Spartinivicinus poritis: one gene and its partner. The protein of the gene in region 1 interacts with the protein of each later gene in a pairwise test. Links are inferred from orthologs where the notes say so. Each region holds a gene or a part of one and is shown in the gene's direction. Other genes may lie near its edges.

What was found.
Region 2: the proteins of ORQ98_RS06115 (region 1) and dsbD interact in binary tests that used the Escherichia coli proteins (3 or more experiments, as listed by UniProt). The link is inferred for Spartinivicinus poritis from one-to-one orthologs.

What each region holds. Positions count from the first base shown.
Region 1 is NZ_JAPMOU010000005.1:111,443-120,143, forward strand. Bases 4,440-7,438 are described here. They hold ORQ98_RS06115 (DsbE family thiol:disulfide interchange protein), read left to right. Parts: upstream 4,440-5,658; coding sequence 5,659-6,219; downstream 6,220-7,438. Other genes in these bases: ORQ98_RS06110 (heme lyase CcmF/NrfE family subunit), read left to right, coding at 4,440-5,672; ORQ98_RS06120 (cytochrome c-type biogenesis protein), read left to right, coding at 6,209-6,733; ccmI (c-type cytochrome biogenesis protein CcmI), read left to right, coding at 6,730-7,438. In the rest of the region: flagellar hook-length control protein FliK, read right to left, coding at 1-611; cytochrome c biogenesis heme-transporting ATPase CcmA, read left to right, coding at 898-1,533; heme exporter protein CcmB, read left to right, coding at 1,543-2,220; ORQ98_RS06095 (heme ABC transporter permease), read left to right, coding at 2,241-2,984; heme exporter protein CcmD, read left to right, coding at 2,994-3,176; cytochrome c maturation protein CcmE, read left to right, coding at 3,173-3,631; more of ORQ98_RS06110, read left to right, coding at 3,675-4,439; more of ccmI, read left to right, coding at 7,439-7,965; ORQ98_RS06130 (GntR family transcriptional regulator), read left to right, coding at 8,360-8,701. UniProt on the Escherichia coli protein: Involved in disulfide bond formation. Catalyzes a late, reductive step in the assembly of periplasmic c-type cytochromes, probably the reduction of disulfide bonds of the apocytochrome c to allow covalent linkage with the heme.
Region 2 is NZ_JAPMOU010000004.1:43,935-60,695, forward strand. What follows is about bases 8,479-11,395. They hold dsbD (protein-disulfide reductase DsbD), read left to right. Parts: upstream 8,479-8,962; coding sequence 8,963-10,828; downstream 10,829-11,395. Other genes in these bases: ORQ98_RS04620 (GGDEF domain-containing response regulator), read left to right, coding at 8,479-8,729; aroQ (type II 3-dehydroquinate dehydratase), read left to right, coding at 11,134-11,395. In the rest of the region: ORQ98_RS04585 (hypothetical protein), read left to right, coding at 1-235; ORQ98_RS04590 (hypothetical protein), read left to right, coding at 250-1,200; ORQ98_RS04595 (carbon storage regulator), read right to left, coding at 1,212-1,685; ORQ98_RS04600 (DUF2333 family protein), read right to left, coding at 2,513-3,559; ORQ98_RS04605 (bifunctional diguanylate cyclase/phosphodiesterase), read right to left, coding at 3,644-5,587; ORQ98_RS04610 (transglutaminase-like cysteine peptidase), read right to left, coding at 5,622-6,305; ORQ98_RS04615 (hypothetical protein), read right to left, coding at 6,454-6,858; more of ORQ98_RS04620, read left to right, coding at 7,092-8,478; more of aroQ, read left to right, coding at 11,396-11,574; accB (acetyl-CoA carboxylase biotin carboxyl carrier protein), read left to right, coding at 11,723-12,190; accC (acetyl-CoA carboxylase biotin carboxylase subunit), read left to right, coding at 12,220-13,560; prmA (50S ribosomal protein L11 methyltransferase), read left to right, coding at 13,636-14,517; ORQ98_RS04650 (DUF3426 domain-containing protein), read left to right, coding at 14,784-16,085; tRNA dihydrouridine synthase DusB, read left to right, coding at 16,474-16,761. UniProt on the Escherichia coli protein: Required to facilitate the formation of correct disulfide bonds in some periplasmic proteins and for the assembly of the periplasmic c-type cytochromes.

The sequences.
Region 1 (8,701 bases):
TGGTAGGGCAGACTTTGCAAGTGAATACCTTGATTAGTGCGATATAGGTTAACGATGTGGCCAGGCAAAATGGGTTGGTCGGTATTTAGCCAAAACACTTGGTTGTTTTGACCAAGCAAAACGGGCAGCAACCGATTACCGCCTTCACCTAAGGGGATTGATGTTCTTAGATGAGGGGTAGGTAAACTATCCAGCACTTGCCCTTGTCGGCCAGGCTGCTGTGGGGTAGCTTCTAGTATACGGCTAAGGTTTTGTAATTGTTGTTGGGGGCTAGGTAGAGTGACCGCCTGTAATAATGTCAACTGGTTGCCTGACTTGGGTAAACTCACGTGTAATACACTGTTATTTGGCCAGGGGGTGTTACTGCGAAACCACCAGGATTTTCCAGCCTGGTCTTTTGCCTCAATAATATAATGGCCATTTTGATCTAGCTGTAACAAGTTACTTTGATTGGCAGGAATAGAAGTGAGAACCTGGCTAACCACAAGGGTATGTCGAGGTGTGTTAGCAGCTGATGTAGAACTTAGCAGGTTGGTGCCTGCTACTGTCTTATTTGCTGGTTTTGGGGCTGTAGTGGGTTCCACGGGTTTATCAGGAATTAAATCCGCCAATCCGTTGTCCTTTTAGTACTGATATAGCTTTATCTTAAAGCTATAGCTTATTTTTTACTGATTGATTACTCCTAAGTGCAAGAGCGGCTTTTGCGGAATATCAATAAAAATGTTTATTAGTGCAAGCTAAGTAAAATGAAACCCTTGTTATCACTTGGGTCAAATGGCTCCGATGCGTATAATGCCCCACCAGTGGAGGGTGCAATTTTTTTCACGCCTTCAGTAGCGGTTACGACGGTTATACAGTGGCCTGATTGAATAAGCTCAGTGTAGTGAAGGGGTTTCGGTGCCAGATTTTCTTAGTGTGCAACAATTAGCGTGTGAACGAGATGATCGTTGGTTGTTTCAGCAGTTAAGTTTTCAGGTTAATCCAGGTGAAATCTGGCAGGTGGAAGGACCTAATGGTTCTGGTAAAACCACCTTATTGCGTATTTTGGCCGGTTTATTAGCACCTCAAACAGGTGAAGTGCTGTGGCAAGGGACAGCTATCCAATTGTTACGAGCAAGCTTTCAGCAGTCGCTACTGTATACAGGGCACCAGGTTGGGGTGAAGGCTCATTTGACGCCAGTTGAAAACTTATCCTGGTATTTGGGCATGTATGGTGATGTATCCAGTCAGGCAGTAATGGAGGCGCTGGCGCAGGTTGGCTTAACTGGCTATGAAGATGTGCTTTGTCACCACTTATCGGCTGGACAGCTGCGGCGAGTTGCTCTGGCCCGTTTGCAATTGGCTACTCAGCCTCTGTGGATTTTAGATGAACCCTTTACTGCTATTGATAAAACAGGCGTGGTGGAGCTTGAGCAATTGTTACTGGAAAAAGCCAAAGCAGGTAAGGCCATTATTTTAACTACCCATCATCAGCTGAACCTTGATTACCAGCAGCTGCACCATCTTTCATTGCTTGATTATCAGGCTCACTAGGAGGCAATCGTGGGTCTGTTAAGTGCATTTCAATTGATAGTAAAGCGAGACTTATTGCTGGCGTTTCGCCGTCGGGCTGAGATCGTTAATCCACTGATTTTTTTCTTATTAGTTGCTTCTTTGTTTCCGCTGGGCATTACCCCTGAACGAAAAATGCTTGCCTTGATTGCACCGGGGGTAATTTGGGTAGCCGCTTTATTGGCAGTGATGCTGTCCTTGGATCAGCTGTTTAAACATGATTATGATGATGGCTCACTAAGCTTGCTGGTGTTATCACCTGTGCCTTTATTTTGGCTAGCGCTAGCGAAAGTACTGGTCCACTGGCTAGTGAGTGGTGCACTACTGTTACTATTTGCCCCGATTTTGGCGTTAATGCTACATCTGCCAGATGCAGCCTGGTGGCCTATGTTGGCTAGTTTACTATTAGGCACGCCTTTATTAAGTTTAATTGGCGCTATTGGTGCTGCCTTAACTGTTGGCTTGAAAAAAGGTGGGGTATTATTGTCATTACTGGTGTTACCGCTGAATATTCCAGTATTGATCTTTGGCTCGGGAGCTGTGATTGCTGCTACCCAAGCATTACCCTATGAAGGTCAGCTACTGTGGCTGGCTGTGTTGTTAGTGTTAGGTATTACCCTAGCACCTTTTGCCATTGCAGCAGGGCTGCGGATAAGTGTTTCTGAATAACTGGTATTGACTGTTTGCTCATGAAGTGGACCTGGTTTCACCGCTTAGGCTCTCCTAAGTGGTTTTTTGAGAAAAGTGGTAAGTGGCTACCCTGGTTGGCTTGGGTTTCCATTGGGTTGCTAACGACGGGGGTTGTATGGGGGCTAGCATTTGCACCACCCGACTACCTGCAAGGCAATAGTTACCGCATTATTTTTATTCATGTACCCAGTGCTTTTCTTGCCCAGGCCTGCTATGTCACGATGGCAGTCGCAGGAGCAGTAGGGTTAGTTTGGAAAATGAAGCTGGCTGATATGGCAGCCAAGTGTTGTGCGCCGATCGGCGCCTCTTTCACGATTCTTGCTTTGTTAACGGGTGCTATATGGGGTAAACCTACCTGGGGAACCTGGTGGGAGTGGGATGCCCGACTTACCTCAATGTTGATTTTATTATTTCTGTATTTAGGTTTTATTGCCTTAGAAAGCGCCATTGATAATGTTCAAACAGCAGCCAAAGCGTGTGCAGTCCTGGCATTGGTTGGACTGGTCAACATCCCGATTATCAAATACTCCGTAGAGTGGTGGAATACTCTACACCAGCCTGCCACTTTAAAACTCACTGAAAAGCCGAGTATGGCGCCTGAAATGTTAGTGCCATTGCTGATATGTATTGCAGGGTTTTATTGTTTTTTTCTAGTGGTCTTTTTATACCGGCTACGTAATGAAATTTTATGGCGAGAGCGGCGCACACAATGGGTGCGGCTTTGGATGAAGCGGTTTCAGTAGGTGTGTTTTATGTATTTTGAGTCATGGCAACAGTTTTGGTTAATGGGGGGGCATGGTCCCTATGTATGGGTCAGTTATGCGATTGGCTTGATGGTGGTTTTGTATAACGTTTTGAGTCCATGGTTGAAACGTAAACAACTGATTAAAGACACCTTACGAAGTATCCGTCGGGAAGAGGTAAGCCAGTCATGAATCCAGTACGTAAGCAGCGGCTGTTGGTGGTCATATTTATTGTGCTTGGTGTTAGCTTGGCTGTAGGGTTAGCGCTGTTTGCCCTGCAAGAGAATGTTAATTATTTCTACTCCCCTCAGCAACTGCAGGCGGGGGAAGCCAAGTTGGATCAAAAAATCAGAGTGGGTGGCTTAGTTGTACCAGGATCAGTCAAGCGTGACCCTGAAAGCTTGAAGGTAGAGTTTACCATTACAGATCAGCAAGCCACAGCAGTTGTTCGTTATGAAGGTATTTTGCCGGACCTGTTCCGCGAAGGACAAGGGATCATTGCCTTAGGCAGGTTGTCAGCTAATCAGATTGTAGAAGCTGATGAGGTATTGGCCAAACATGATGAGAACTATATGCCGCCAGAAGTACAGGAAGCGCTTGAAAAAGCTGGGCATCCTGGTCGTAACACCCAGGCATCTGCACAGTGATGGGATGGATAAATAACCTTGTGTCGGCTGGAGATAAAATAGCATGATTCCAGAACTTGGCCACCTGGCATTAATAATTGCTTTGTGTTTGGCTGTATTGCTCGCTGTAGTGCCATTAATTGGCAGTTATTGCAAAGATCACATCATGATGGGGCTGGCTAAACCCCTGGCAACTGGGCAGCTGGTCTTTCTATCACTCAGTTTTGGTTGCTTGGCTTATGCCTTTCTAGCGGATGATTTTTCTGTCGCTTATGTGGCTCAAAACTCTAACACCCTACTGCCAACACCTTATAAATTCAGTGCCGTATGGGGGGCTCATGAAGGCTCGTTTCTACTATGGTGCCTTATTATGGCTTGCTGGACCTTTGCTGTAGCGCTGGCCAGTCATCACCTGCCCGAGCGGGTTACGGCAAGAGTGCTGGCCATTTTAGGCTGGTGTTCAGTTGGCTTTTTATTGTTCTTAGTGATTACTTCAAACCCTTTTGAGCGTTTATTGCCCAATACCCCTGCAGATGGGCGTGATCTAAATCCTTTACTGCAAGACTTTGGCTTAATCATCCATCCACCTTTGCTATATGTGGGTTATGTAGGCTTTTCTGTGGTATTTGCCTTTGCTATTACTGCATTGCTGGAAGGACGCTTAGATGCCACTTGGGCTCGTTGGTCTCGACCTTGGACAGCCATTGCCTGGGCGTTTTTAACTGTTGGTATTGCACTAGGTAGCTGGTGGGCATACTACGAGCTTGGCTGGGGAGGCTGGTGGTTCTGGGATCCTGTAGAAAATGCTTCATTTATGCCCTGGCTGGTGGGAACAGCATTAATGCACTCCCTAGCTGTGACAGAAAAGCGTGGGGTTTTTAAAAGCTGGACTGTCTTTTTAGCGATTTTCTCTTTTTCCTTGAGTTTGTTAGGTGCCTTTTTAGTTCGTTCTGGCGTGTTAACCTCAGTTCACTCATTTGCTAGTGATCCTTCGCGTGGGGTATTTATTTTAGTGCTGTTGCTGATCGTAATTGGTGGCTCTTTTACTTTGTATGCCTTTCGCGCACCCGCAGTGGCCAGTCAGCAGCGGTTTAACTGGCAGTCTAAAGAAGCGCTGTTGTTACTAAATAATATCTTTTTGTCAGTTGCTACAGCGATGATTTTAATTGGTACGCTATATCCGTTGATAGCTAAAGCCATGGGAGATAATAGTATTTCCATTGGTAAACCCTATTTTGACTTAATGTTTTCGGTATTTATGGCTCCTTTGGCCATTTGTTTGGGAATTGGTATTTGGGCAAACTGGAAGCAGTCTAAGGCAAGCTTTTTGTGGCAACAACTGCGGTATATTGGCTTGGCCAGTGTGATTTTAGGTGTTGTATTTTGTTTCAGTTATGGCGATGGCTGGCTATTACCTGTCTGGTTGGCTGTTTCACTCGTGGCTTGGATTTGTCTCGCTTCAGTCAAACAGCTTTATTATAAAACCCGAAATCAGTCGTCTTTTATCTCTGGATTGCGTCGGCTACCAAGGCATTACTATGGTATGTGGTTCGCACATATCGGTTTTGCGGTCACTATAGCAGGTGCTGTATTAACCAGTTTTTATAGTATTGAGCGGGATATAAAGCTGGCGCCTGGGGATTCGGTTAATTTGGCCGGTTATCAGTTTTTATTTAAAGGGATTCAAGAAAAACAAGGACCAAACTATGTTGCTCAGCAAGGTCAGTTAGTTGTAACCAAGGGTGAGCAGGTGGTTGCATTATTAACGCCTGAAAAACGTCATTATCCCGTACAACAAAATGTTATGACGGAAGCGGCAATTGATCCTGGTTTATTCCGTGATTTGTATGTAGCACTCGGTGAGTCTTTAGATGATAGTGGTGCCTGGGCAGTAAGAGTGCACTTTAAAGCATTTGTCCGGTTGATTTGGTTAGGTGCCTTATTGATGGCATTAGGTGGTGTGCTGGCGGCACTTGATAAGCGTTATCGACTGCGACTGACGGCGAAACAGGCTAATTCCCAGGTAATCAATGCTGAGGTGGTTGCTGATGGCTCGGCTTAAGTTATTTATTCCATTACTGTTGTTTATTGCGCTAGCAGGTTTTCTTTATCAAGGTATTTATGACAAAGATGACAGCTTGACCTCAGCATTACTGAACAAGCCATTTCCCGCATTTTCGTTACCTACGGTCCAATCTGTTGAGACCAATATTGGTAAACAGGAATTACTAGGGGAAGCTGCACTGGTCAATGTGTGGGCGACCTGGTGCCCTTCTTGTCAGGTGGAGCACCCTTATTTACTCAAGCTGGCCCAACAAGGGGTGAAGATCATTGGTGTTAATTACAAGGATGATCGCGCAGCTGCCCAGCAATGGCTGATTAAATTAAAAAACCCCTATGTATTTAGTATTTTTGATCAGAAAGGACGGCTTGGAATGGATTTAGGTGTTTATGGCGCACCTGAAACCTACTTAATCGATAGGGAGGGGACTATTCGTTATAAACATGTAGGGGTAGTGGATGAACAAGTTTGGCTAACTAAAATCAAGCCAAAGTATGATGCCTTAAACACGAAAAAGGCAGAGCCAGTACAACAGAATGCAGGCTAATGGAGTGCCGTTAGTAATGAATATGAAAGCCTATTTAAAGCCATTATTGATTTTGTTCATAACCAGTATGGGGTGGTTGTCCTTCAGTTGGGCAGCTATTGATACTTATCCATTTAAAACTGATGAGCAACGTCAGCGGTTTAAGCAGTTAACAGATGAGCTACGTTGCCCTAAATGTCAAAATCAGAATATTGCTGATTCTAATGCACCCATTGCTAAAGATTTTCGTGAAGAAATATATCGACAGCTGCTGGCTGGGCACTCAAACCAAACTATTGTCGACTTTATGGTTGCTCGATATGGGGAGTTTGTTTTATATCGCCCCACCTTTAGCAAGAAAACCTGGTTACTGTGGATAGGGCCTTTTATTTTGTTAGTAGTGGGGGCAGGGATTTTTTATCGATTAATCAGGAAAGGCCAATCTTCTAGTACTACTGCTTCTGCCCCATTATCAGAAGCTGAGCAGCGGCAAATTGAAGCTATTATTCACCAGCATGAAGAAACGAAGTCATGATGTTATTTTGGGTTATTGCAGCAGTATTATTGATCATTGCTGTATCGTTTATATTATTGCCAATCCCCCGTCTTAACAGGCGATTAAATGAAGCTAGTCAACAACAACAGGCAGAGCAGGTTGCTCGTTACCAGCAGCAATTAGCCGAACTGGACTCTGCACATGCTGCAGGCCAGCTGGATAGTCTGGATTATGAAGAGCAAAAAAATGCTCTGGGAAAACGCTTGCTGGCAGATTATCAGCAGGTAAAGTCAACCCGGTTGAATACTATGATCTGGGTGGCAGGTGGTAGCTTACCAGTAGTTGTAATAGGACTTTATTTATTATTGGGTGGAAGTCAGCAGGTTGCATTTACCCAACAGTTAAAATCGATAGACTGGGACAATGCTAGTGGTGCAGAGCTGGTTAATTCATTGGAAACATTAGCGGCCGACTATCCTAACCAACCCCAAGTGCATTATTTATTGGCTCGTACTTATATAGCAATGAATCAGTTGGGAAAAGCGGAACAGACTTTTACTGTATTAAAAGTACAAGCACCGAATGACCCATCAGTCATTGCTCAATTAGCGCAGGTTAAGTATTTAAAACAAAATAATAAGATCACTCAAGAAGTAACGGCACTTGCTCAGCAAGCATTAACTATTCAACCGAATCAACCCACTGCGCTTGGTATTATGGGAATTGCGGCTTTTGAGTCAGGAGAGTATCAGCAGGCAATACATTATTGGCAGCAAGTGTTGGCTACTCGTCCTGATCATGCGACAGCAACTGCTTTGCAGCAGGGAATAGCAAAAGCACAACAGTTGGCAGGTACAAAGAGCGTTCAACCAAAACCCCAAGTAACAGCAGATCAGCCTGCCTCCGAGCAAGTTGATGGAGAAAAGCTTGCTGATGCAGAAATCAGCGTTTTAGTAGAATTAGATGAAACATTACAACAACAGTTGCCTAAGCATGCGCGGGTTTATGTATTGGCTAAGCATGCCAGTATGGGTATGCCTGTGGCAGTAGTACCACTCCAGGTGAGTGAACTACCAGCTTTGGTAAAACTTAATGACTCAAAAGTCATGATGGCTGGAAATAAATTATCCCAATATCAGACAGTTGATGTGATTGCTAAAATCTCTATTTCTGGAGATGCTACTCAGAGTGACTATATAGTCAGCAAGCAAAATATCAAAGTGAATCATAAAGGGGTTGTACGCTTAGCCATCTCTAAAAGCAGTAGTTAGTATTTTATGATGCTGTGTTCAGTTGCTCAGGCAGCTCACTACACAGCACGCTTTCTGCCTTAGCTGGCAAAATAATAATCTTCAAGCAAACGTCAGCAGATCCTTAATATTAGACTAAAAGCTTAGAAATTAAGATTATAAAACCACTCGTTTTAGCTATATGATGTTCTGAATATCATATGGTAAATATTGAAAAGGCTGTAAAAATACAGCCTTTTTTATTTCTACCTGTCTAACAATAAAATTTTCAATCGAAAAGTGTAGCTTTTTGTACAGTTTTTGTCGTATAAGTAGAAAAATAATTGTACTTATATGATGACTGTTTAGCTTTCAATAATTATTATGTATCTTTGTGTGAATAATGAAATAATAAATTACATAACTGGAATCAGTAATGGTCTTTAAAGCATCTGATAGTCTTTCTGAACAAATTGCACAACACTTAGCAAGTAAAATTATTAAAGGAGAGCTACTTGCTAAGGAAAGGATTCAGGAGTTAAAGGTAGCAAGCGAGTTAGGAGTAAGCCGTGGTTCTGTTCGAGAAGCCTTGCTGATATTACAACGCAAGCACTTAATTGATATTTTGCCCCGTCGTGGTGCAATGGTCACTGAATTAACCGAGCATAAAGTTCAAAGCCTATATGAAATGGTAGTGGAGCTGTATTCATTTCTTGCTTTGAAAGTAGCTGAGAATTGGCAGGCTGAGATTCAGCTGAAACCGTTCAAGGCAACTTTA
Region 2 (16,761 bases), on another replicon or contig:
TGTTGACTGGCCTTATCCTATTGAATTACACAACACGGGCCAGATTAACCAGTTAGGCTGGTACCTGGTGTGGGGAGAGGTAAAAGGCAACCCAAATAAAATTTCTAACAACGGCTTTTTAATTCCGCAAATATTTGTCGACAAAGTAAAGGCTTGTGAGCAAGAAGCCTGCCGTGAATATAACGATGTAACTCAGTTGGTGCTAGAGCGTTACCAAATGACAGAGTGGCAATAAGGGATCATGCATATATGACCAGAGTTCTAATAATTATTGGCTGTATTATTGGTATTCTCACCGGAGGCTGGTTTTATTTGCAATTTAATGCTGTCCAGCAATTTGAAAATGCGTTAATAGAGGTAGAACTAGACCAATATCTAACTTACCAAGGTATTTCAATAAACCCTGTTACTGGTATTATCACTCTCAGCCAACCAGTATTAAAACATCAAGGTGGAACAAGCAAATGGGGCAATTTGCCTGCATTTAATTTAGAGGCAGAAACGCTTCAAACCAGCTTTACCCATTTTAAAGACTTAGCTAATTTACAACAAGGCGAGTTAAGTATAACTGGTTATAAAGCCAAGCTAATTGAAGATGCTGAATTATACAGAACCATTGGTGACAATCAGTTTGTATATATGTTGGTTGCAATGGGCTATGACAAACTACCCATTAATTTTCAGGTAGATTGGCTTTATGATCAGCCAGATGATTTATTAACCCTCAACCTCAAAACCAGTGCCAACCAATTAGGTGAAATTAGTGCTAAACTATCCTTAGATAGATTATCACTGCTCGAAACGGATGGTGTACAGCCCAGCCTTACTAACCTATTTAGCAGCCAGACAGATTGGGAAAGTGTTCGCTTAACGCAGCTACAGGCCACTTATCAAGACCAAGGGTTTATTCGTAAATTTCAGCAGTGGTTCCAACTGTCCCAAGTTAAAACCCCAGACTCTACTATTATAGAGCTACTTTCTGAACCACACTACCAACAACTATTAACACTTTGGGAGTCTCAACAAATTGCAAAAAATAACGCACAGGACTGGCTTGATGCATTAAAAAGTTTTGTTGACAGCCCAAACCAATTAACCCTCTCAGCCAAATTCAGTCGCCCCATTAGCTTCAGACTTTTAAAGAGCCAGCCATCTTCGGGTAAAATTGCTGAACTGCTTGAGCTGGATTTAGATAGCTAAGCCTAAGGCCATTAATTGCTTGTTGTTTCAACTTCAAACTGAGGCTGAACTGTTTTAGTAGCTTTCAGAGGGTTATACATTCGCTTCTTTTTAAAGATAATTTTTGGCTGTTTCTTATTCTCACTTACAGGGCTTTCAACAGAGGTATTTATTTGATCTACAACAGGTAAGCAAGTATGTTTAGCTCGATATGTTCCAAATTGAGGTGAACTAGAACTTTTTATTTGACTATTTTTAAAGTTATTGCCTTTCAACAACTGCTTTTTCTGCTTATTTTTCTTAACACGCTTAAAATAATCATTTAAGTCTTTCTCTATTTCTTCTCTGTTTTCATAAATCTCTAAACGCTTTACCGGCACCTCATCAGGAGCAAATATTTTGGTTTTGACATGAATTTTGTCTTTATAGTGCTCAGGTTCAAACTCTATACGAACATCATCCCCTATACAAATGGCATGGCCCTTTTTAATAGTTAATTTCAACATCGACTATTACTCTCCTAGTTACACCCTTCATTGTGGGTATTCATACTATTTTTCTACACCTCTAAATAAGTTGTGACGAATCTAGCTTTACGGCAATATTGCTTTAATTCTTCACAGCCGACGTTGCAAGCCTTTGTTAGGGAATACCGAGACATAAGTAAATATTAACAAATTAATTTGCTACTTGTTCATTTCCCTATTATTATACGCGTGAACGCCAGTACTAATCGTTAGTAAAAATAACATGGATTGGTGTTTTTCGTTTTAACAGCCTTTGACAGCTGGTTTAAATGACTTACGTCAAGCCAAAAAGACGACAGTTTATACCCAAATCTCAAATAATCAAATACACTATACTGTGAAGAGAGTCATAAATAGTTGGGTTTACTATTCCGTATTCTTCACTTTAGCAGTTCAAATATAAAACCATTGCTTTATTTCCACATGAGCCGCTCTCAATTATGAAACCATACGGCAGCAGCTTCATACTAAAATAGCTTCTCACGACAACAGCTAACCTAGACTCATCATAGGCACTTTTCATGGGTACTTTTTATGAACACGCTTGTTGATTTATACCTTTATAAATGAACCACAACCTATACACTTGGCTCTTATTTTAGAAACGCTAGTCCTTAAACACTTGCAGCAGTAAATAAGCAATTCTTAAACCAGTTCTAGAACACGATACAAATCAGCGAGTTAAAATTTTTTTTGGTTATACGTTACAAGCCTTGTAAAAATAACAAACAAAAAAGCCGTGGTTTGGACACGGCTTTTAGATAAAAGTTTAATGTAAATTACATTTATCTGCTGAAATATGCAGGCTAACCTTTCTGTAACAGCTTTCTTAAATCAATAATTGCTGCGTTAGCTCTTGATATATAGGATGCCATTACTAGTGAGTGATTCGCCCAAAAACCAAACCCTCCTCCATTGAGCACCATTGGACTCCACACCGTTTCCTGAGTCGCCTCTAGCTCACGAATTATTTGCTTCAAACTAATCAAAGCATTCTTTTTATTCAACACACCAGCAAAATCAACTTCTACTGCTTTTAAGAAATGAATCAATGCCCAAGCAGCTCCTCTGGCCTCATAAAATACGTTATCTATTTCTAGCCAAGGTGTTTTATCATATTGCTCAGACTGCTGGTAAGTAGCCCGTTCTGCATCCGGGTCTCCAGCAAGGTCTAGATTCAGCCGCTCTTTTCCAACACTAGCACTTAACCGTTGTGACAAGCTACCTAGTCGACTCTCCACGTCTCGTAACCAGTCATTCAAATTATCTGCCCGTGTATAAAACTGAGCATCTGGCTTACTAGGATCAGCTAACTTTTCAATATAGTTATTTAAGAGTTGAACACCTTCTTCATATTTACTTTCTGTACTCGGCAAGATAAAACTTTTATTATCAAAACTAAACTTAGGCTCTGCTTTAGCTAACAATTTATCCTCTACAGATTGTGACTGTGAGCGACTAAAACTTTTCCGCATAGCTCTAGATAAATCACGCACTTGAACTAAAACACCAAATTCCCAGCTTGGAATATTATCTAATAAGACACCAGGGATCATAAGATCATTAGAAAGGTAGCCACCTGACTTATTTAACAGTGTGTTTGCAACCGTTGATAAAGTAGCAGATGTTGTAAAACCAGGCACAACTTCCACCTGCAGTGCTTCAGCTTTTTGTTTGGCATTTTCCTTCACACTAAAGGCGTCTGGCTCGATACTCCAGTAGCTACCAATTGCAAAACTAACTATAGCTAGTACCGCCACAATGCCTATAACACTTTTCATTACTTTGCCTCTTGCTAAAGGCACCTTTTCTACAAATCGAAATAAACTCAGTTTTATCGAATCAATTGACATATTGGCTTCTCTTCCATACTTAGCGCGATAGCGTTAGATTATATAACGATAAAGCCTGACTTGAATAATCCTTATCACTGTTATTTAAATAGCTTCTGGGCGATGCAATAAATAACCCTGCCCGCCATCTACTCCCAAACTCAGCAACAACTGCCATACCTCTTCTACCTCAACCCCTTCCGCCAGGATGGTGATATCGCGGCTATGAGCAATTTGCACCAGCGACTGAATAAAAAACTGGTTGTCTTTACTATCCAACAATTGCTTTAAATAACTACTGTCGACTTTAAGATAGTGAACTGACAAGCTTTGCAAGTAAGCAAAAGCATTGGCCCCTACTCCAAAATGGTCAATACTAAACGCTCCTCCCAGCTTACTAAGCCTAGTTGCTAGTTGTTGCATAATGGGTAGTGCCAGTTGCACACAGTATTCAGGCACCTCAAACACCAACTGTGATAATAAAGAGCGATGCTGATCAAATTTATCAAGTAACCAATTACTAAACGCTTCGCTTTGCAATGACCTAGGCGATAAATTAACACAATATGGGCAGTCAGCAGTCTGTTGCTGCACGTGCTGAATAACTAACTCAACAATTAATTTATCAAACTCCTCTGCCAAACCAAATCGCTCTGCCATAGGCAAAAATATGCCTGCTGAAATAATATCATTTTCCAGCTGAATTCTGGCCAGTACTTCTCGCTGCAACAGCTGTCGTTTATTGTCGTAAATCTGCTGGCTATAAAGCATAAGAGACTTATTAGCTAATATGCTTTTCAGCTGCTGATGCCATTTACTGGCAGACCAATCCATATAACTAGCCTGCTCTGGTTCTACTTTACTACAAGACCAACCACTAGCTCCTTTTGACTGCAATTGTCGTAGACTAATGTCGGCATCCGTTAATAGCTGCACTAAAGCACAACGATTTAATCGTAACACTGCAGCTACATGCAAACTATCAGGGGCCCGAATACTTTCTAACAACTGGAGCCCAATCAACTGGCGATAAAGTGTTTCTGTTGTATTTTGTAGTAACTCCATTGACATACGCGGAATAAATACAGCAAAGTCCCCCCCGCTACGCCTGCTAAGCACATGCCCAGGAAAACCATGAAACACTTCGGTAAGCTGTTCTGCTACCTGTTTAATAAGTGCATCCCCAGCTTCTCGACCTTGCTCTAAATTAAGTTGCTCCAAGTGTCTTATTTGCAGCAACACTAATCCTCCACCTGACTCACCATGCTCAGACTCCATCCAGGCATTAACTCGGTTATCAAATGCCTGACGATTTGGCAACCCAGTAATATGGTCACGGTGAGACTGGTCTCTTAGCCGTTCGATGATTTCAACCTGCTCACTAAATAAATGCTGCAAGCGTTTAGCCATTCTATTCATCGCTTCAACTACGCGCCTTAAATCACGAGTTTTAGGTAGCTGTGGTTGTACTTCAAACTGTTTTTCGCAAATAGCCTTGGCTTGCTTTTCTAATAGGGAAAGCGGTTTCAGGACTAACTTTAATAATAATGTCAGAGCCAACCAGGAAGCTGCCGCTACCAACCCAAATAGCACTAAGTTTGACTTGGTTTTATGCCACAAATTGCGATAAGCAATTCCAGGATGACTAGTAACCGACAACTTACCCAGCACCACCCAGCCCTGATTCACTTCAGTTGTCGCCGTAGGAGCATTCAAGTTAATCCAATTAACAAACCAATTTGGTATACCTTCTAACCTCACTGGCTGTTCACTATTTACTAAAACCTTGTCATTATTATCGGAAAAAATAATTTGCTGATAATAGCCGCGATCAAATATTGCATCGATCATCGAGTCAATAATTGCCGTATCATCACTTTGTACCGCAGCAATCGACACGCCAAGCGAGGTTGCCGTATCCTGAGCATGTGACTCAAGCTGCTCTTGTAAATAAGCGCGAGCATCATAAACATTCAACAAAAAGCTTGCTGAAAATAGCACGACAATAATCAGGGTTAAAAATATCAGTAACAGCCTTAATACCGTCATTTCAGGGCTCCTTATTTATAGGATGTAGCACCATTTACAACTCTTCACCTCGTTGCTGTTTAAGCATCCTTTCTCTCAGCTCTACCCACAAACTAATGCGTGTCGATTTACCTACCCGCTTACCCTCACCACGCTGCTTGGCAAGCCATAACCCATCACCATTAAAGTTATAGACGGGCAATAAATCTTTACGCTGCGTTGCAGGCACTATTTCCCCTACCAAATTATCTAATACCAGTGGAATTCGCTGACCTTCAGGAAAGTAACTCAATACCATATGGGCCTGATTAAGGCTTAATGCTTTAACATAGGTAATCCGCATTTTTTTATCAGCCACACCGAGCAAACGTAAGGTGAAATATTTTGCTATAGAAAAGTCTTCACAATCACCTGCTCCTGATGCCATAAACTCAACAGGTGTCGCCCAATAATCTTCTTTTTTCCAATGATCAATATCGTTAACAAAGCCTAATTGATTAAAAAACTTATTAACGGTTTTGAGTTTTTCAGGTTCAGGTAAGTGTTGGCTTTTTTCTACTAATTGTTGCCATTGCTTTAAACGGTTCACAGCTGTTTGGCCATAACTTGTTTGAACCTGTTGCAAAAGCGCCTGAGATAAACTCAGCTCATTTGCCCAGGTTAAGCTCAGCAAGCCGGCAATGGCGAGGAAGAGTCCTAATTGATGCTTAGTTCTTGCAGCTATTCCTAGCGTTACCACTCACTTCACCTATTCCCCCTAACCTGCTTTATATAAAGGCAGTTAGTTAGGCTCTTAGCTGTCATAGAGAAGTAGTGGCTTGCGTCTTAAGCCACTACTGTAGATAAGCATAGTCAAAGAGGAGTAGGTAAGGCTTGTAATTGGGGGATTACTTAGATTGGCCTTGCTTAATCAGATCCGCTATTTCTTGTAAGTTAGGGTGATCAGGCTTAATTTGCTGGGCTTTTTCCAGGTACTCTTTAGCTTTTCCCCAGCGCTGCTGTGTAGCTGCCCGATGCGCCCATATAGCGTACTGCTCTACTATTTGCTCAATTCCCTGATTTGCCTCAACGTTATCAGGTTGTAAGCGAATTACTTCACGATAATAGCTCAAGGCATTATCACCTTCTGGTGTAGTTAGACGCCGTTCCTTGAAGGCATCCTCTGCTTCTAGTAAAAGCCAAGCTATTTGGGTTTGAAGGTGACTTTGCTCTTTCTCAGGCTGACTATTGTCAGCTTGCTGAGCATCGGCAAATTCAACCAACGGTTGACAGCCAGCAAGATTAACTGCCATGAGGGCTGACAGCCAAAAAAGTACTACGTTATGCAGCATAGTAATAATTATCCAGTTGCTTTATATGACTTAAGCTAGTTAATTGTGTCGAGTATTAAGTAATAGGTGAATAGTTGAGTCAAACCTCGCTATAACCTATAACTTACAAGAAAACCAATTACTGTAAACAATGTTGCTTACTCACTACGGAATCGCCATTTTGTAAGATGCACTAAAGGGCCTTCAATTTTATTATGACTGAGCTTGTAGTAAAGCCATCAACCACCTCACAAACTGCACGTTTAAAGGATCATTTCGCCCAACGCGTAACAAACCGCGCCCGCCAGGTTATTGAATGCTGGCATCGACTTAATAAAGAACACTGGTCAAAGCAGTGGTTAGCCGAGTTTCAGCGAGCTAACGAAAAACTGCTGAAGTATGCAGAGCGCTTTAAACAACAAGCTCACTCTGATATTGCCAAGCAAATCAGCGAAGTTTTACAAGACTTTAATGAAGAAAAAGCCCCTAACAGCGACGTTATTCGCCACCTCAACGACCTGATTATCAAGCTCAGTTACACCGCCCTGCGCAAAGGTGATACATCCATTGAAATCGGCTCAATTCCTACCAGCAAGCCCATTTATATAGGCCTTAACCACTTTAGCATGGCCACCAAACTACTGAAGCAGATGGAGTATTTTGGCTTAAGAGCTAAAGTATTTCACACCCACGATGAGTTTATGAAGGGCTTTGAAAACCGCTATCCCGCCGTAATCGTTATCGATGTTGACTTTGGTGGAGAAAAACGAGCAGGCATTGAGCTAGTCAACAATATCCAGGCTCAAATAGAAACTCCGATCCCTATTCTGTTTTATTGTGATGAAGATGACAACATTCTTACTCGTTTAGAGGCAGCACGAGCGAATGGTTGTGAGTTTTATACCCACGGTTTAGAGGCTGGCCATGTAATAGAACGGATTGAGCAACTCACCCGGATTACACTTAACGACCCTTATCGTGTACTGATTGTTGATGACTCTAAAGCTCAAGCTTACTTCACTCAAAGCACCTTAAATAAAGCCGGCATTATTACCCAGGTAGTCACTAAGCCCCTGGAAGTGATGGATGTTCTGGAAAAGTTTGAGACTGACTTAATTATCATGGACATGTACATGCCAGATTGTAATGGCATGGAACTATCCAAGGTAATCAGACAGCAGGAGAAGTACGTCAGTATTCCTATTATTTACCTGTCAGCAGAAGGAGATATTGATAAGCAACTCGTTGCGATGGGTGAAGGTGGCGATGATTTTTTAACCAAACCTATCAAGCCTCGTCACCTGATTATGACCGTACGAAATCGTGGTGAGCGAGCAAGAACCTTACTGTCTCGAATGATCCGCGATAGTTTAACTGGCTTATACAACCACACTTATACTTTGCAGCAGCTGCAAACTGAAGTCATGCGGGCTGAAGAGTATAAGCATCCGCTGGCCTTCGCTATGATTGACATTGATAAATTCAAAAGCGTCAATGACACTTATGGCCACCCCATGGGCGATAGAGTAATCAAAAGTCTCGCTTTATTTTTGAAGCAGCGATTAAGAAAAACCGATACTATAGGTCGCTATGGCGGCGAAGAGTTTGCCATTATTTTGCCTAATACTGGACAGCAGGCTGCCGTTGGTTTACTTGATGATATTCGAGAGCATTTTTCACAAATGAAACAACCTGCCCACCCTACTGACTTACAAGTTACTTTTAGCTGTGGTTTGGCTATGTTCGATGGAAGTAATGGTGAAGAGATGTCATTACAGGCAGACAAGGCACTTTACGAGGCTAAAAATGGTGGCCGAAACTGCGTAAAAGTCTATCAAGCCAGACAGAGTTAATCGTTTAATCAGATTTTTTCTACTCGTTTCTTATCCCATGTTATTCTGTTTCCCTAATTAGAGCTTGCTGATATTTGCCTGAAAGTTTTTCTTTGGCTAGCCGCTCTGATAAATTGAAGGTAGCACTTTTGAGCAGTGCACTGCTGAATACCTGTACCGGAACCACAACATAAAAACTTAGTCAAACGTCGTTAAATCATCAGCCCATAAAAAACTACTGGAAGAACCTGGATATGTATCGGCTTTCCCACTTTTTTCTTATCTTTTTTTGCTTCTTTTCAGTTAATTTACAAGCCGGGCTTGATGACTTATTTGGAAATAATGACGACCCTGCCAGTTATCTTAGTGATGCAGAATTTTTACCTGTTGAAGAAGCCTTCCAGATAAGTGGCCAGCTGATTAATCAAGAAGCTCATATTACTGTCAAAGTCACCCCCGAACACTACCTCTACAAAGATCGCTTTCGCTTTCAGTCACTCACTGATGGAGTAAGCCTAAAAGAGCCGATCTACCCTAAAGGTGAATTTAAATTCGACCAATTTGCACAAAAAGACCTGGAAGTTTACCCAGCAGATGTCGTAGTAAAAATCCCCCTCAGCCAAACCAAAGCTATTTCAGAATTGGCTGTCACTTTTCAAGGCTGTGCGGATGCAGGCTTATGTTACCCACCTCATACTATTAATTTAGCTTTAACCCCTGGAAACACTGCATCAGCAGAAGCATCAACTACAACCAATGAGTCTCGGTCAGCTAATACCTCCGCTAAACAAGTTACTGCGGTGCCGCCTTCAGAAAAATCTCAACTTTTCTCTCTGCTTTCCTCTGGCAGCTGGGCTCTGATTATTTTTTCATTTATTGCTGGAGGCATTGCCCTAAGCTTTACCCCTTGCGTATTACCCATGGTGCCTATTCTATCCAGCCTGATCATTGGCCAGCAAAAGCAGTCTACCTCTCGAAGCAGAAGCCTGTGGCTGAGTATTACTTATGTAGCAGGAATGAGCTTAATCTATACATTACTTGGCGTATTGGTTGGCACGCTAGGGATTAGCTTCAATTTGCCAGCAAAGCTTCAGTCTGCATGGGTGCTAGTGCCATTTGCTATTTTCTTTGCCATTTTATCGTTAAGCATGTTTGGCTTATACACTTTAAGCCTACCCCAAGCACTACAAGCAAAAGTTCATGCCATGAGCGAACAACAAACAGCAGGTGCTTTCACTGGGGTATTTATTATGGGAATGCTATCAGCTGTTATGGTTTCTCCTTGTGTTTCAGCCCCGTTAATAGCAGCGTTAACTTATATCAGCCAAACGGGCGACCCACTGATTGGTGGTGTTGCACTGTTTAGTTTGAGTATTGGGATGGGTATTCCACTGATTTTAATTGGTGCAGGTGCAGGCAGCTTACTACCCAAGGCAGGTGCCTGGATGAACGCCGTGAAAAATGTATTTGGCGTAATGCTACTAGCAGTTGCAGTGTGGATGCTGGAAAGAGTACTACCAGGCCCTGTCACCTTAGTGCTTTGGGCTGTGTTATTAATTGGTAGTGCTGTGTATATGGGGGCGCTACAGTTTGAAAGAACCAAAGGCTGGGCTGCCTTATGGCAGTCTCTGGGTATTGTCATGATGGTTTATGGTGTCTGCTTGATTATAGGTGCCGCTCAAGGCCAGCAAGACCCACTTCGCCCCCTCTCTTTTGCCAGTAAGGTGAACGCAAGCCCTGCCAACAGCAACCAGGGTTTTACTAAAATTTACACAACCCAGGAGTTACAACAGGCACTAGCTAAGGCTAAAAATCAGCAAAAGCCAGTCATGGTTGATTTCTACGCTGACTGGTGTATTTCTTGTAAAGTTATAGAGAGAGAAGTTCTTCCTGCAGACAATGTGAAGCCTCTTCTTACCCAATTTTCACTAATTAAGCTTGATATCACCGCTTTCAATCAAGACCAACAACAACTGCTCAAACAATACTCAATTTTTGGCCCACCAGCGCTGCTTTTCTTCAGCCGAACCGGTGAGGAGCTAGAAAATCTTCGTGTACAGGGAGAGATAACCGCTAACTCCCTGGAAAATCACTTAAGATCGACGCTAAATCGCAGCTAACTCCTGCAAGCTTGAGCATTTGCTTCTATAATTACCAGTTCAGCCCTAAAAACGGAAAAAGTTACGCGATCTTGCATACAATATTAGAGACTTTGCTTTTAAAGTCTTTAATCATGCAAATAGTGGACAGCAGCTGCCATTTTATGCACAATCGGCCGTTACATTTTTGATCATTAACTCTGTCATTACCCGTTACTGTCAGCACAAGCGAACAAAGGCAACTGCTGACAGCAGTTGAGTATGACCTCAGTCGGCATGATTTGTAGTACAAGCGGAGACAGCTCAAACGTTGAGAGCCTTAACTTATGGCAACAATCTTAGTGCTGCACGGGCCTAATTTAAATTTATTAGGCACTCGGGAACCAGCTATTTACGGTTCAACTACTTTAGACGATATCAACCAAACCCTGACCACTCAGGCTGTTGATCATGGTCATCACCTACAAACACTGCAAAGTAATGCAGAGTACGAGTTAATTGAACGGATTCATGACGCAAAGCGTGAAGGGGTTAACTTTATTATTTTTAATCCTGCGGCTTTTACGCATACGAGCGTGGCACTGCGCGATGCATTATTAGGGGTAGAGATTCCTTTTATCGAGGTTCACCTCTCTAACGTCTATCAACGTGAACCTTTTCGGCACCATTCTTACTTTTCGGATGTTGCTGTTGGGGTGATTTGTGGGCTGGGTACTCAAGGCTATGCGCTTGCGCTACAGGCAGCCATCAAACATCTAGAAGACTAAGGGCTAAAGAGGCATACCCTCCGCATTTTTAGCCCTTTGCAAAATTTAAGACCAAAAAAGTTTAAAACCAGTAAAGCACAACAAATGTCAGCACACTGCTGCTTTGTTTTTGCTTCAACAATAAGTTCAATTTATCCGAGATGACGCTATGGATATTAGAAAAGTAAAAAAACTGATCGAGTTACTAGAAGAATCTGGTATTGATGAACTGGAAATTAAAGAAGGTGAAGAGTCGGTTCGTATTAGTCGGCACGCTAACTCACCGATGATTGCTCCTGCTCAATATGCAGTAGCTGCACCAGCAGCTCCAGCACCTATTACTGCGGCAGCAGCGGCTCCAGTCGAAACAAAGGAAGAGTCTGCACCTGCAGCCAAGCCAACAGGTCATCAAGTAGCCTCACCGATGGTAGGTACTTTTTATCGCGCACCTTCTCCCAGCTCACCTGCTTTTGTTGAAGTTGGTCAACATGTCAAAGCTGGCGATGTTTTGTGTATTGTCGAAGCGATGAAAATGATGAACCAGATCGAAGCTGACAAAACAGGCACAATCGAAGCCATTCTGGTGGAAAATGGTCAACCTGTAGAGTTTGATCAGCCGCTGTTTACCATCGTTTAAACCGACCCGACAGTAGCAGGATACCCACCATGCTTGAGAAAGTACTCATTGCCAACCGAGGGGAAATTGCACTACGGATTTTACGAGCCTGTAAAGAAATTGGCATTAAAACCGTTGCTGTTCACTCTAAAGCAGATGAATCACTAATGCATGTTCGCTTAGCAGATGAAAGCGTTTGCATTGGTCCTAACAACCCTACTGAAAGCTACTTAAATATTCCGGCCCTAATCAGCGCAGCAGAAGTCACTGATGCTGTGGCTATCCACCCTGGTTATGGTTTTTTAGCCGAAAATGCTGACTTTGCAGAGCAAGTTGAAAACAGCGGCTTTACCTTTATCGGCCCTTCACCTGATGTGATTCGACTAATGGGTGACAAAGTGTCAGCCATCAAAGCTATGCAAAAAGCTGGTGTGCCCACAGTACCAGGCTCAAATGGCCCGCTGACGGGTGACAAAGAACGTTCACTTGCCATTGCCCGAGACATTGGCTACCCCGTTATTGTCAAAGCATCCGGTGGTGGTGGTGGTCGTGGTATGCGGGTTGTTCACAGCGAAGCCCATTTACTTAGCGCGATTAATGTTACTCAATCTGAAGCCTTAGCAGCTTTTGGCAACGAAATGGTATATCTGGAAAAATTTCTGGAAAACCCACGCCACGTAGAAGTTCAGGTACTCGCTGACGGCCAGGGGAATGCCATTCACTTAGGTGATCGAGACTGTTCGCTGCAACGTCGCCATCAAAAGGTTATTGAAGAAGCACCAGCCCCAGGAATTCCTGAAGAAGCGCGCAATGATATTGCCATGCGCTGCGTGAATGCTTGTATTGAAATTGGTTATCGTGGTGCCGGCACCTTTGAGTTTTTATACGAAGATGGCAAGTTCTACTTCATTGAGATGAATACTCGGGTTCAGGTTGAACATCCAGTATCTGAGTTGGTGACCGGCGTTGATATTGTTAAAGAGCAGTTATTGATCGCCAGTGGTCAGCCTTTAAGTATCAAGCAAGAAGATATCACCATTAAAGGTCATGCTATTGAGTGTCGAATCAATGCTGAAGACCCCAAAACCTTTATGCCATCACCTGGTGAGATCAAGCACTTCCATGCCCCTGGCGGTATTGGGATTCGTGTCGACTCTCATTTATACAGTGGCTATAAAGTCCCCCCTTATTACGACTCGCTCATTGCCAAAGTCATTAGCTATGGCGAAACCCGAGAAGTCGCCCTGGCAAGAATGCGTCACGCACTGGATGAGTTGGTTGTTCATGGTATTCGTACCAATGCACCACTGCATGCAGAGCTAGTAAGAGACGCTAACTTCGCCAAAGGTGGGGTTAACATTCATTATCTGGAACAAAAGCTATCCCATTAAGTAGATAGTCATTGAGGCGAGCTTAGCTAAGCTCGCCTCCCTTCAATAATTACTCAAATTAAAAACTATCCCCTCATGCCCTGGATTCAAGTCAAACTGGATACAACCCGCGACCAAAGCGAAACACTGGAAGATTTACTTCTGGCAATTGGTGCAAACGCCGTCACCTTACAAGACGGCCAAGATCAACCAGTATTTGAGCCAGCCTTAGGTACAACACCACTTTGGGATAATACCCAGGTCATTGGCTTGTTTGAGGCAAACACAGAAATAGACTTGGTATTGGCATATTTAGCTAATGAACTTAGCCCACAACCATTACCCAACTACAAAGTAGAAATAGTTGAAGATAAGGATTGGGAACGGGAGTGGATGGATAACTACCATCCTATTCAATTTGGGAAAAGGCTCTGGGTTTGCCCAAGCTGGCGAGAAATTCCTGACCCTAATGCAGCTAACTTAATTTTAGACCCAGGCCTGGCCTTTGGCACTGGCACTCACCCTACCACAGCGCTGTGCTTAGAATGGCTAGGTAACAATGAAGTCACTAATCAACAAGTGATTGACTATGGCTGTGGCTCAGGGATCTTAGGTATTGCTGCATTAATTCTGGGTGCAGCCAATGTGGTTGCTATTGATAATGACCCTCAAGCATTAGAAGCAACGATTGCTAATGGCCAGCGTAATAATATAGCAGCTAACCGTTTATACACCTTTTTACCTGAACAGGCACCTGATCAGCCTGTAGACATTATGCTAGCGAATATCCTAGCAGGACCTTTAATCAGCCTTGCAGAACGGTTAGCTTCTTTAACCAAAACTGGTGGTAAAATCCTGCTTTCAGGCATCCTCAAAGAGCAAGCTGAAGCCGTAGCAGAATGTTATAGCCAGTGGTTTACAATGGAGCCACCAACAATCAGGGAAGACTGGGTCAGCATTTGCGGAGTGAAAAACTAATTCATACTGGTTATGTCGTCATTATTTGCCGTGGTGAGTAGCAACTACAAACTTAAACCTTAATGGAAACACCTTGCAAATATGAGGTCATATTTTTAGCCAACGCTAGTAATTGTAGTGTCTATAAAGCGAACATAAAAACTGCGAATACCTACACAATACTGGCTATTATTACTAATCATTAGTTAAGATATACCCCATGTGTAGGGCTTAGCCACCCACATTGGGTATAACACCAATTCAGTCGCTGGGAAGTTACGCGTACTATGGCAGAAACCTGGGTAACCCGCTGTCCTCAATGTGGCACCTCCTTTAGGTTAACCAAAAGCCAACTTAATGCCGCCAACGGCTCTGTACGTTGTGGTTCCTGCTTGCATGTCTTTCTTGCAACCAACTACTTAGTACCTGAAAAACAGTACTCCCAACAGTCTTCTGCTGTTAATTCACCAGAGAGCATTTCATCATCAAAACACCAGTCTTCTTCACCACCACAAGTGGATTATGATGAGCAGGGAAACGACAATGGCCTGCTGATTCATGATGATATGGATGAAGATGATGATACTGATCTTAGTGATGAAGTGTTGGCCATTGACAAGAAACCTGAGCCTAGCGCTTCACCAGCAAGCAAACCCGCTACTGACCATGAGCATAATAACAATACTGATGAGTCTTGGGCTCTAGCACTCTTAGAAGAACTAGAGCAAGAGGAACAGCGAGAAGCAGACGTTATTAACCAGCATTCCACCCAAAAAAAAGCGCAAGAGCACAAATATACTCCAGCGCCTCAACCAGCTGCGACCAGGGCACCTCAATCAACCCCAGCACCAGCAGTCAAGATCAGCAAACCTGCTATTGAAACAGCTGAACCGAAAGTTGAGCCTAACGTTGCTAAAAAGCAGGGTGTAGAGAAACCTGCAGTTTCATCTAAACCCTCAGTTGCTGAACCACCTACCAGATCATTGGCAGAAGCAACTGCTGTGAAAAGGCAGCCACCACTTGAAGCTTCTACAAACGACCATGATGACCTTTTGGGTGACCTTAAAGCAGACCCTATTGAGTTGGTTTACCCCAGCAAGTTTGCATGGCTGAGAAAAATCGGATGGTTATCAGTTAACCTGATAGCGATTGCTGCTATTGTCACCCAGCTGGCCTGGTATAACTTTGACGAATATGCCACTAAGCTCAGTTGGCGCCCGTATTATGCAACCGCTTGCAAACTGATTGGCTGTGAGCTCCCACCACTGGTTGATGTTGGTAAAGTAGTCAGCCGCAAGTTGATTGTAAGAAGCCACCCTAAATTCCAAAACGCTTTAGTTATTGATACCGTCATCATTAATAAGGCTAGATTCCAACAACCTTTCCCACTTATTGAGTTCAGCTTTTCAGACTTAAGTGGCCAGCTGGTTGCCACCAGACAATTTGCACCTGATGAGTATTTATCAGGAGAAGCAGCAGGCTTGACGATGATGCCTTCAAATGTACCAGTCAGACTATCTCTTGATGTAGTAGACCCAGGCCCTACTGCGGTTAACTACAATATTAGCTTTTCTCCAACCCCTAACTAAGTTAAACCCTATCGTTTTCAAGTTAAGCGGAGCCACCACCTTTCACTCATGTTTAGTCATCATAAATGCTTAAAGACATGATTTAACAGAATGTTTTAGAGCAACAGCTATGGTGAGTGAGTTAATGAACAAACCTCAATGAACTAGCCAACTTACAGCATTTACTTAACCTGGCTACTGATATCCACAGATTACTGACTTTAAAACAAACAATTTTTTCTTTCAGGTGCTTTATCCATAGCCAGCAACAGAGTATGATAGCCACCCCTTCCAATCAGTGAAGACGAACCCTAAAAACCTAATCGCTATTCAATCAATCAATAGTATCTGATATGTTTGATTGATGAGGCGATTTGTTTGTAATTTAACCAGATACTAAAGGCAAACAGTGTTTCAAATTGGCCCCTATGCAATTGAACCACCTGTTGTACTTGCACCTATGGCTGGTGTAACTGACAGGCCCTTTCGGCAGCTATGCAAGCGCATGGGAGCAGGCCTGGTCGTATCTGAAATGGTAACGTCAGATACCCGCTTATGGCACAGTAGAAAATCTCAGCTTCGCCTGGATCATACAGGAGAAACTGAGCCTCGCTCCGTGCAAATTGCTGGTGGTGACCCAAAAATGATGGCTGAAGCCGCAGCCATGAACGCCGACCGAGGCGCTCAAATCATTGAT